2 regions of the Vibrio sp. PSi01 genome follow, and region 2 is predicted to be linked to the other one. Evidence: predicted binding sites of a transcription regulator. Region 2 holds the regulator's gene; the other holds the start of a gene.
What was found. Region 2 encodes MetJ, which represses methionine synthesis genes. Its sites were predicted from a motif close to TTAGACNTNTANANGTCTAA; they were not measured.
Positions count from the first base shown of each region.

Region 1: the regulator MetJ is predicted to act here: its motif matches at 1,317-1,336, upstream of metA (homoserine O-acetyltransferase MetA).

Region 1 covers NZ_JBHNYN010000001.1:387,319-392,836, reverse strand. Annotated here, with positions in the region: gene ACFI6G_RS01780 (M20/M25/M40 family metallo-hydrolase) at 1-92, shown strand, start outside; gene ACFI6G_RS01775 (DUF3859 domain-containing protein) at 198-620, opposite strand; gene ACFI6G_RS01770 (ATP-binding protein) at 705-1,073, opposite strand; gene metA (homoserine O-acetyltransferase MetA) at 1,360-2,301, shown strand; gene pilW (type IV pilus biogenesis/stability protein PilW) at 2,471-3,238, shown strand; gene rlmF (23S rRNA (adenine(1618)-N(6))-methyltransferase RlmF) at 3,327-4,628, opposite strand; gene ACFI6G_RS01750 (YgjP-like metallopeptidase domain-containing protein) at 4,633-5,130, opposite strand; gene ACFI6G_RS01745 (glutaredoxin family protein) at 5,284-5,518, shown strand, end outside.
Region 2 covers NZ_JBHNYN010000012.1:59,071-64,588, reverse strand. Annotated here, with positions in the region: gene rpmE (50S ribosomal protein L31) at 1-14, shown strand, start outside; gene ACFI6G_RS15760 (malic enzyme-like NAD(P)-binding protein) at 346-1,635, shown strand; gene metJ (met regulon transcriptional regulator MetJ) at 1,845-2,165, opposite strand; gene ACFI6G_RS15750 (O-succinylhomoserine (thiol)-lyase) at 2,374-3,555, shown strand; gene ACFI6G_RS15745 (bifunctional aspartate kinase/homoserine dehydrogenase II) at 3,558-5,518, shown strand, end outside.

The sequences.
Region 1 (5,518 bases), on a different contig from region 2:
GTATGGCGAAAGTTCACACCACTGAAGAATACATTGCAGTGAAAGACATGGTCGCAATCACTGAGTTTGTAGTGGCTTACGTAACACAATAATCTTACTTGTTAGCGAGGTGGTGAAAGCCATTTAGCCAATATCAAAAAGCCGAGTTCACATGTGACTCGGCTTTTTTGTATCTGAATTTAGCCAGAAGTTCTAGCCTAAAAACCTCTACGCTTCCAAAACTGGCTTTCGTCTTTTGCTACTAGGTCGAATGTCTTGTCGGCGATGATGTTGCCTTTTAGCTCAACCGTCATGCGCCATTTGCCCAGCTTGTTCGAGACAGGCGCCCAGATAGTGTCACCTAAGTAGAAATCCCAATCATTGTTACCGACATACTCTTCGCCATCGAACGGTTCGAGCACTTCACCTTTGTCTGTAGTGATATTGGGGTGATAAATGCAGTAACGGATCTTCTCACCTTTGGCTTTTTTGATATTCAGAATATAACCAAATTCGACATCGATTTCAGCGTCGACAATGGTGGTGAACTCTTGGATTTTTGGAAGATCTTTTGATTTGGAATCCCAAGTGGAATAGATACCATAAGAAGTCATGTCGACCATGACAGAGCGCTTTGCCATTTCAATCGTTACCTTGATGTTGTTCTATATAATTGATGTTGTTTGTCATTCACTATGAGTACAGACATTAAACCCCGAACACGGCTATTCTTGCCAGTCTTTCGCCATACGTTTAATCACTGACGGTTCAATATCGTGAATACTGCCATATTGCTCTCGGCACACTTCGATAACCAATTCTGCTTTATATTTGAGTGCAAGTTGGCGGTAGGCCTTCATTTCCCAATGCTTAACAAAGGTATTCGAAACAACCACATCTAGCCCTTGTTTCAAGCCGTTTTCTACAGTGTTCTGACACCACTTATGTGCCTGCTGTAACTGCTTAGGGTCAAAACGGTACTCACCTTTCTCATTCACGTAATACATATCGGCTTCGACGTGGAGTGCATCGTAGGTTTTTGCTTTTGTTGACTTGCCAGAACCGGGCAACCCTCGAATGAGTATTAACTTCATCAGATACTTTATGGTCTGTTTAAAAGCGTGAGTTTATCTTAAATGCCAACGAGTTGCTTTGATAACTGACATTTGGCAATCTGCCAGTTTTCAAACCGACGCACTGAGCTATAACGCCAAGTTTACGTTTGAAAGACCAGACTTCAGTTCTCCAAGAAACTCGGTATCTCAACTGGTATAAAACACAAAATATTTACATCTATCCACTTTGCATGTCGACAAGCGTATCAAACTACTATAGATTTAGAAGTATAGACGTCTACATATCTAGCTTAGGGAGAAAGCTGTGCCTATTCGCATTCCAGACCAATTGCCAGCATCCGATGTTCTTCGTGAAGAAAACATCTTTATTATGCCGTTATCAAGAGCATCGACACAGGAAATTCGTCCACTTCGAGTCTTGATCCTCAACCTAATGCCGAAGAAGATTGAAACTGAAACTCAATTCTTACGCCTACTGTCAAACAGCCCATTGCAAGTCGATGTAGAACTGTTGCGCATTGATGACCGACCAAGTAAAAACACGCCAACTGAACACCTTGATAACTTTTATCGTCAATTTGAGATGGTAAAAAACCGCAACTTTGATGGACTGATCATCACTGGAGCACCACTTGGTTTGGTTCAATTTGAAGATGTTATCTATTGGGACCATCTAAAAACAATCATGGAATGGGCAAACAAACATGTCACTTCTACTTTGTATGTATGTTGGGCCGCTCAAGCAGGATTAAAGCTCTTATATGATCTGCCAAAGCGCACTCGTAAAGAGAAGCTGTCTGGTGTTTATAACCACGAGATACACAATCCATTCCACCCTATATTACGTGGCTTCGACGATACATTCTTAGCTCCGCACTCTCGCTATGCTGATTTCTCTCAGGAATACTTAGCAGAGCATACTGATCTCGATGTTCTCGCGACTTCAGATGTTGCAGGCGTATATTTAGCCGCAACCAAAGACAAACGAAATGTCTTCGTAACGGGTCACCCTGAGTATGATGCTCATACGCTTCACAATGAGTACATCCGCGACTTAGGCGAAGGGATGGAGCCGGTTATTCCAATCAACTACTATCCGAACAACAATCCAGACAACAAGCCCGTTGCAAGTTGGCGTAGTCATGGTCACTTATTATTCTCAAACTGGTTGAACTACTGCGTTTATCAACAAACGCCTTACGATTTGGATCACTTCAGCGAAGACAACTTTACCAAAGACGATTAAGTTTTTTCTTCCGATTCACAAACATATAAAGCCGCGTTCATTAGGTTGTTGATAAAACACCGAATTGGGCGCGGTTTTTTTATGGTGTGTGGGTCGCATTCCATAATAGATTTACCACTTCAATGGGTTTGATTTCATATGATGGGTTGGTGTTCATAAGGAGCTTCACATGCCTGCCAAGCCATTATTACCTAAACCCTTTTCGTTATCCCGCCCCCTTTCATTATCAAGTATGGTACTCCTCGCCTCGCTTTCATTAGTCGGTTGCGTCTCTGTCACTGAAGGTCCACCAAAGATTGAAAGTGATCCTATCGCTATGTCGGAATCTCGAATCGAATTGGGCTTGGGCTACATGGGACAAGGCAATATGGTGAGAGCGCGTGAAAATCTTGAGCTCGCAATTAGACACGCACCTAGTTACTACCGTGCTCGGCTTTCAATGGCGCATTACTACGAACGAGTGGGCGAAGTAGACGAAGCAAGATCTACTTATCGAAAGGCATTGAGTCTAGATTCTAGAAACGGCAATGTATTGAACAACTACGGTACATTTTTGTGTAAACAGGGTGAATACGAACAAGCCGATAAGTACTTCAATCGCGCCATCGACCAGCCCTACTACTATCTCGTCTCAGCAAGTTATGAAAACGCGGCGTTTTGTGCATTTAAGGCTGGTAATACCGACCAAGCAAAATACTACTTCAGCAGAGCGATTGACCATGACCCAAACCGCGTAAAATCGATACTACAGTTATCAAAAATCGAAGTGAGTGACGCCGATTACAATGAAGCTCGACTTCGTTTATTCAAATTCCACCAGCGTTATGGCTATCAAATTCCATCGCTTAAAATCTTGGTCGATCTCGAAAATAAAGCGGGTAATAGTGCTCTAGAGCAGAAGTATCAGAGTAAATTAGATGAATTGCTTTCTGCTTAACGATTATGCAAAACACAAAAAACGGGCTTGTTGCGTTAACAACAAGCCCGTCCATATTTCAGCTTAATGTCTTAACTAAGTGCGGCCACTATTTAAGCGCAATCCACTCTTGTCTTTGCTCATCGTCCATAAAGGTCCATGCGATAAAGCGACTCACCTTCTGGCCTTGCGACATCTCGACCACTTTCACTTGTTTAGCGCGTAGCTTACCTAGCTCAGAGCGAACCATACCGATGTTGTCTTTCTTAGAAATCAATGTCGTAAACCACAAGACTTGAGTAGCAAAAAGTTGACTCTCTCTCGCCATCTTCATAATGAAAGCGGCTTCACCACCCGGACACCAAAGTTCAGACTTTTGGCCACCAAAGTTTAAGGTTGGTTTCTCTTGCTTAGTTGATTTATCTAACTTAACTGACTTTTTGTTCGTCTCTGGCTTGAACGACTGACCGGCTTTCTTAGCACGGTTTGCCGCTAGGTTATCCAGCTTACGTTGTGAACCCTTTTCCGCTTCTTCTAGAGAGCTATGGAATGGAGGGTTACAAATTGTGACATCGTAACGTTCATTATCTTTAATCACGCCCTTAAAGATAGATTCAGAGTCGGCTTGTAAGCGAGTACGGATCTTACCTTTTAGGTTCGCATTACTCTCCGCAATGAAGTTTGCTGTTTTTACTGAGACAGGATCTACATCCGTCCCCGTACAGCGCCACTTATACTCTGTCGCGCCAATGATTGGGTAAATACAGTTCGCGCCAACACCAATATCCAACGCTTTAACAGAAGCATGGTTATAAGGTTCACCTTGGCCATCGCTATTCAGGAGATCTGCCACTCTGTGGATGTAATCAGCACGGCCAGGAATTGGCGGGCACAAGTAACCCGCAGGAATATCCCAATGCTTCACACCGTAATGATGGGCAAGTAAGGCTTTGTTCAAAAGCTTGACCGCCAGAGGATCAGAAAAGTTAACCGTATCTTCCCCTACTGGATTCTTAATCAGGTGTTCTTTCAATTCAGGCAGTGCTGCGACCAACAGGTCAAAATCGTATCGGCCTGTATGTTGATTTCTTGGGTGCAATCCGCCTTGAGGTTTTTCAGCGGAACGTCTTTTCTGCGCTGCGTTTTCGTTAAAAGCCGTTTTATTGAAAGAACCCTTATTCAATGAACCTTTATTCGCACCCTGCTTCCCTTTGTTATCTTTAGCAAAAGGTCGCTTTGCTTTGTTATTACCAGCGCCTTTAGATACGCTGTTCTTGCGACTTTTATCAGATGTGTTCTTTGTAGAAATACGCTTGTCGCTATCTTCTTTATTTTGATTGTCTTTTGTTTTTACTGATGAAGTGCTGTTTTTCGACAGGCTTAGCGTAGTTCTATTTTGTGATTGGCTCATTGGGCTACTTCTTTAAATCTAAATACATCATGAATAAACGGGCATCCAACTCAAGTTGATGATATTCCGGTTCCATGTGACAGCATAGTTGGTAAAAGGCTTTGTCGTGCTCTTTCTCTTTGATATGCGCCAGTTCGTGTACCACAAGCATTCTCAGCAAAGGTTCTGGTGCATTTTTAAAAACACTGGCGATACGAATCTCGTTCTTCGATTTGATCTTTCCACCGTGATTCTTAGCAACGTAAGTGTGAAGACCTAGTGCATTATTGATTAGGTGGATCTTACCGTCGTAAACCACTTTGCTAATCGGCGGTGTTTTTTTCATATAGCGATTTTTTATCTCAATCGCATAGTCAAACAGGGCTTTCTCGCTTTTTATTCCATGATTCTTTGGGTAGCGAGCTTCAAACCACGTCACCAATTTACCCGACTCAACAAGTTGAGTCACAGGATCAATAATGTGCTTAGGATAGCCTTGAATATAGCGTAAAGAAGGATGCATGCTGAAAGACCGTACAAGTTACACCACGACAATACGTTGTGGTCTTGAAAATTGAGCCGCATAGTGTAACTGATCACACTTTTCTAATCACCTAGGATTCGTTACACTTTAGTGAGATTCACCAAGAGCTAGACTCAAAAAGAGATTGTAAAAATGAAACGTGTTGTATTGTACGTCGCAGACAAATGCCCGCACTGTAAAGATGCGCAACGCTATTTGGACTCCAAGAAAATTGAATATCGTCTAACGAATGCAAAAATGCAGCGTGGTCGTAAAGAGTTACAGGCAATGGGTGCTCGCTCTATCCCTGTGCTGAAAATCGGTGACCAAGTGATGGTCGGCTGGAATCAGAAAAACTTCGATAAGATGTATAACTCAAAGAACACCT
Region 2 (5,518 bases):
CTAGCAAGAAGTAATTCTCGCTATTTAGAAACAAAAAGGACACTTCGGTGTCCTTTTTTGTTTTCTGGCGTTTGATAAACAGATCAATATTATTCCGTTCTTAACCTATTCTTATACTCTTTCGCCAACTAAGCTTAACTCTCATCGTTCCGCCTGAATCATGCATGATTGAAATCTACTCGAAAGTGCAACAAGCGACAGTAAGTTCAACTGCTCACTGGTCTTATTAGTAGTGAAATCTCGTTTTTTAATGAGACAGAGGCTTCAACCATCTAGGAACTTTGAAGTACATCCATTAACATGAACAAGATCCCCCAAATAATAATATCCTAGGAACCTACACCTATGTCTGAAGACAGCAGCCAAGCTCAATCCTCTCAAGAATTATCGCCTCAAGAACAATTCCGTCAGCAAGCTCTTGATTACCATGAGTTCCCAATTCCTGGCAAAATTGCCGTAGAACTGACGAAGCCTGCAAACTCTGCAGAAGACCTAGCACTTGCATACAGTCCTGGTGTGGCTGAGCCAGTCCGAGAGATCGCACAGAACGTCGATAACGTTTACAAGTACACAGGTAAAGGCAACATGGTTGCAGTTATCTCTAACGGTACCGCGATTCTTGGCTTAGGTAACCTTGGCCCTATTGCTTCTAAACCTGTTATGGAAGGTAAAGCGTTACTGTTTAAGCGTTTTGCTGGTTTAGATTCTATCGATATTGAAGTAAAACACCGCACAATCGATGAGTTCGTTGATACGGTTGCGAATATCGCAGATACATTCGGCGGTATTAACCTAGAAGACATCAAAGCACCAGACTGTTTTGAAATTGAACGTCGCCTGATTGAGCGTTGTGATGTACCTGTATTCCACGATGACCAACATGGTACTGCGATTGTAACTGCCGCGGGTATGCTGAATGCAATCGAGCTTCAAGGTAAAAAACTCGAAGAGTGTAAGATCGTTTGCTTAGGCGCCGGAGCAGCCGCAGTTGCTTGTATGGAACTACTGATTAAGTGTGGCGCTCAGCGTGAGAAGATCTACATGCTTGATCGTAAAGGTGTGATCCACACTCGTCGTGATGACCTGAATGAGTACAAAGCACTGTTCGCAAACAACACCGACAAGCGTACGCTTGAAGATGTTATTGAAGGTGCTGATCTTTTCTTGGGCGTATCTGGCCCTAATTTGCTACCAGCAGAAGCACTAACGCTAATGGCTGATAAGCCAGTTGTGTTTGCATGTTCAAACCCTGATCCAGAGATCAAGCCACAGCTTGCTCACGAAGTTCGTTCTGATCTAATTATGGGTACAGGCCGCAGTGATTACCCTAACCAGGTAAACAACGTACTTTGTTTCCCATTCATTTTCCGTGGTGCACTAGACGTACGTGCGAGCGAAATCAATGACGAAATGAAGCTAGCGGCGGTTAAAGCTATTCGTGAACTAGCGAAAGAAGAAGTTCCAGCTGAAGTACTAGCAGCTGCAGGTGAAACTGCACTGGAGTTCGGTAAGGGTTACATCATTCCTAAGCCAATGGACCCACGTCTACTTCCTCGTGTAGCAAAAGCGGTAGCAGAAGCGGCCGTTGAATCTGGCGTAGCTCGTATTGAGATGCCTGCTAACTATATGGCATAAAAGCATATGGCATAGATACTGGATGGCGTAATCGCTTGTTATAGCGGTTGCTCGATTGAGCAAAAAAGAATAATAAAAAACCGACTCATCAGGAGTCGGTTTTTTTATGTCTATCATTTACAGCACACGCCTAGATAAGATAGTGGCTGATGTGACAAATAGGGTTCAGCTATAGCGGATCAATACTGAAGGCAGCGACTGAGTTATTGTTATTCTTCGTCAAATGCTTCGAACTCGATACCCATTGCTGTCATCAGTTCTTTCACTTCAGCAGGAATATCATCTGGGCGATCTTTACGAAGGTCTTCATCCGTTGGCAGTGGCTGGCCTGTGTACGCATGTAGAAAGGCTTCGCACAGTAGCTCACTGTTTGTTGCATGGCGTAGGTTGTTAATCTGGCGGCGAGTACGCTCGTCAGTGAGAACCTTTAACACTTTTAGAGGGATAGAAACTGTAATTTTCTTTACTTGTTCGCTTTTCTTTCCATGCTCAGCATATGGGCTTATGTATTCACCATTCCAGTCGGCCATTGCGTACCTTCATCACTTTAGTTGTTAGAATAAATTAATAGTGGTGATTTTAGCGGGATTTACTGCCATAAGCAAAGACATATAGACGTCTAGAAGTGTTGACGTCTCGCGTTTATGAAAGTAAAGTGAATAACATATATCTAACACAGCCGCAAAAACCCCACAAGCTGCTGTGATACCCAGACGCCAAACTTGTAAGGAAGCACCTATGAGCAGCCGGAAGCCAGCAACCATCGCCGTACGTACTGGCATCGAGTCAGACACTCAACATCATGCCGTAGTTCCACCTATTTATCTGTCGACTAACTACGGTTTTCCCGCTTTTGGTGAAGTGCCAAAGTACGATTACACCCGTTCTGGTAACCCAAACCGTGGTTTATTAGAAACTGCTCTGTTTGAACTGGAGTCTGGTAAAGGTGCCGTTGTGACTAACTGTGGCACGTCGGCGCTTAACTTATGGGTGTCTACTTTCTTAGGTGGTGATGATCTTATTGTCGCACCACACGATTGTTATGGTGGTACTTACCGTCTATTTAACACGCGTTCGCTTAAAGGCGATTTTAAAGTGCTGTTTGTTGATCAATCGGATCAAGCTGCGCTAGATGCGGCGATCGCACTTAAGCCTAAGCTGATCTTATTAGAGACTCCATCGAACCCACTGGTTCGCGTGGTTGATATTGCTGAAACTTGCCGTAAAGCAAAAGAAGTGGGTGCATTGGTTGCTGTTGATAATACGTTTTTGACGCCTGTGTTCCAAAAGCCGTTAGAGCTAGGTGCCGATTTTGTTATCCACTCAACAACGAAATTCATTAATGGTCACTCAGACGTGATTGGTGGTGTGGTCGTTACCAAGACGGAAGAGCACGCTGAAGAGTTAGCTTGGTGGGGCAACTGCATCGGTGCGACCGGCACACCGTTTGATAGCTACATGACGCTACGTGGTATTCGTACGCTTGGGGCTCGTATGCGTGTTCATGAAGAGAGCTCGCGTGAAATCTTAACTTCGCTACAGCAGCAAGATCTTGTTGGCACTATTTATCACCCAAGTTTATCTGACCACCCAGGTCATGATATTGCGAAGAAACAGCAGTCTGGCTTTGGTTCAATGCTGAGCTTTGAATTTTCAGGCTCATTTGAGGCGCTTAAATACTTTGTTGGCGAGTTAGCGCTGTTCTCTTTAGCTGAGTCTTTGGGCGGTGTTGAAAGCTTGATTTGTCACCCTGCGTCGATGACTCACCGTGCAATGGGTGAAGAAGCCTTGGCAGAAGCGGGGATCTCTCAGCAACTATTACGCCTTTCGGTTGGTTTAGAAGACGCTGAAGATTTGATTGACGATCTCAAGCAAGCCTTTGAAAAGACAAAACGCTTTATCGCTGAAGGGGAGGGTTAATAATGACAACCTTTCGCCAGCTACATAAATTTGGTGGTAGCAGCTTAGCGAACCCTGAATGTTACCAACGCGTTGTGAACATTCTTAGAGAATATTCATCAGCAACCGATTTGGTTGTGGTATCTGCCGCAGGTAAAACAACCAACCGCTTGATAGAGTTTGTTGAAGCTCTCGATAAAGATGGTCGTATTGCCCATGAGTGCCTACAAACTCTTCGTCAGTTCCAACTAGAGCTGATTGAAGTGCTTCTTGAAGGTGAGCTCGCAGTGCAACTAACGGCAACCATCCAACAAGAATTCACCGCTTTAGGAGAGTTAACTGCTCCTCTAAGTGAAGTGCAAAAAGCGCAAGTGCTTGGTCATGGCGAAGTTTGGTCTTCACGCTTGTTGGCGGCTTTGTTGTGCCAAAATGATTTACAAGCCGTCGCTCAAGATGCGCGTGCTTTTTTACGAGCAGAAGTGGGCGCTCAACCTGAAGTTGATCGCGCACGTTCTTACCCTCTGATTAAAGAAGTTTTGGCTCAGCATACGCATTGCCGTGTAGTGATTACTGGCTTTATGGCTCAGAACTGCGAGGGCGAAACAGTGCTGCTCGGCCGCAACGGTTCGGATTACTCGGCGACAGTGATTGGTGCTTTGGCAGAAGTTGAACGCGTAACGATTTGGAGTGACGTGGCTGGTGTATACAGTGCTGATCCTCGTTTAGTTTCAGATGCGTGTTTGTTACCTTTACTTCGCCTTGATGAAGCGAGTGAACTGGCTCGTCTAGCGGCTCCTGTGCTTCATAGCCGAACGCTACAACCTGTGGCTCAAAGTGCTATGGATCTGAGCTTACGCTGCAGTTACCAGCCAGAGGCGGGCTCTACACAGATAGAGCGAGTACTGGCTTCAGGTCGCGGTGCAAAAATTATTACCTCTTTAGATGAAGTTCTTATCGTGCAACTGACGTTTGGTCACGGACATGATTTCGACCGTCTAGAAAGTGAAGTGTTGGAAGGTCTTAAGCGTGCTCAACTAGAGCCACTTGCTTATGAACTTGAACCGGATCAACATTGCTTGCGTCTTGCTTACACAGAAGAGATCGCTGGTGGTGCTCTGGAATACCTACAAGACCATGCGATTGAAGCTGAAATCAAACTAAAGGAAGGTTTCTCTCTGATTGCTGCAGTGGGTGCGGGTGTGACTAAAAACCCGAACCATTGCTACGGCTTCTACCAGCAACTAAAGAGCTCACCGGTTGAATTTATCTCAGAAGCGAATTCAGGCTTAAGCTTGGTCGCAGTGATTCGTAAGAGTGAAACCTCAAGCTTAGTGAAAGGCATTCATTCTCAATTGTTTCAAGCACAGAAGCGTGTGGCGATTGCCTTATGTGGTAAGGGCAACATTGGTTCAAGTTGGTTAAGCCTGTTTGCTGAGCAAAAGGCTGAACTTGAAAAGCGTCGTGGAATGAACTTTGAGTTGGTTGCGGTGGTTGATAGCCAAACCTATTGGTTTGACGATCAAGGCATTGATGCGACGTCTGTTAGTAAGCGTTTTGATGATGAAGCGATTGCTAATAATGGTAACGATTGGTTAGAGCGCTTAGGTTCGATTCAGGGTTACGATGAAGCGGTGGTTCTTGATGTTACAGCGAGCCCAGTGCTTGCAGCAAAATATCTGCAAATCGCACAACAAGGCATTCATTTGATCTCGGCCAACAAGGTTGCAGGCTCTGCATCAAGTGAGTATTACCATCAGGTGCAAGATGCGTTTGCTAAGATCAGCCGTCACTGGTTATACAACGCGACCGTTGGTGCAGGTTTGCCGATTAACCACACGGTACGCGACCTGCGTGAGAGTGGCGATGACATCATTGCGTTGTCTGGCATTTTCTCAGGCACGTTGTCTTGGTTGTTCCAACAGTTTGATGGCACAGTACCGTTCAGTGAGTTGGTCGACTTAGCATGGCAACAAGGCCTTACTGA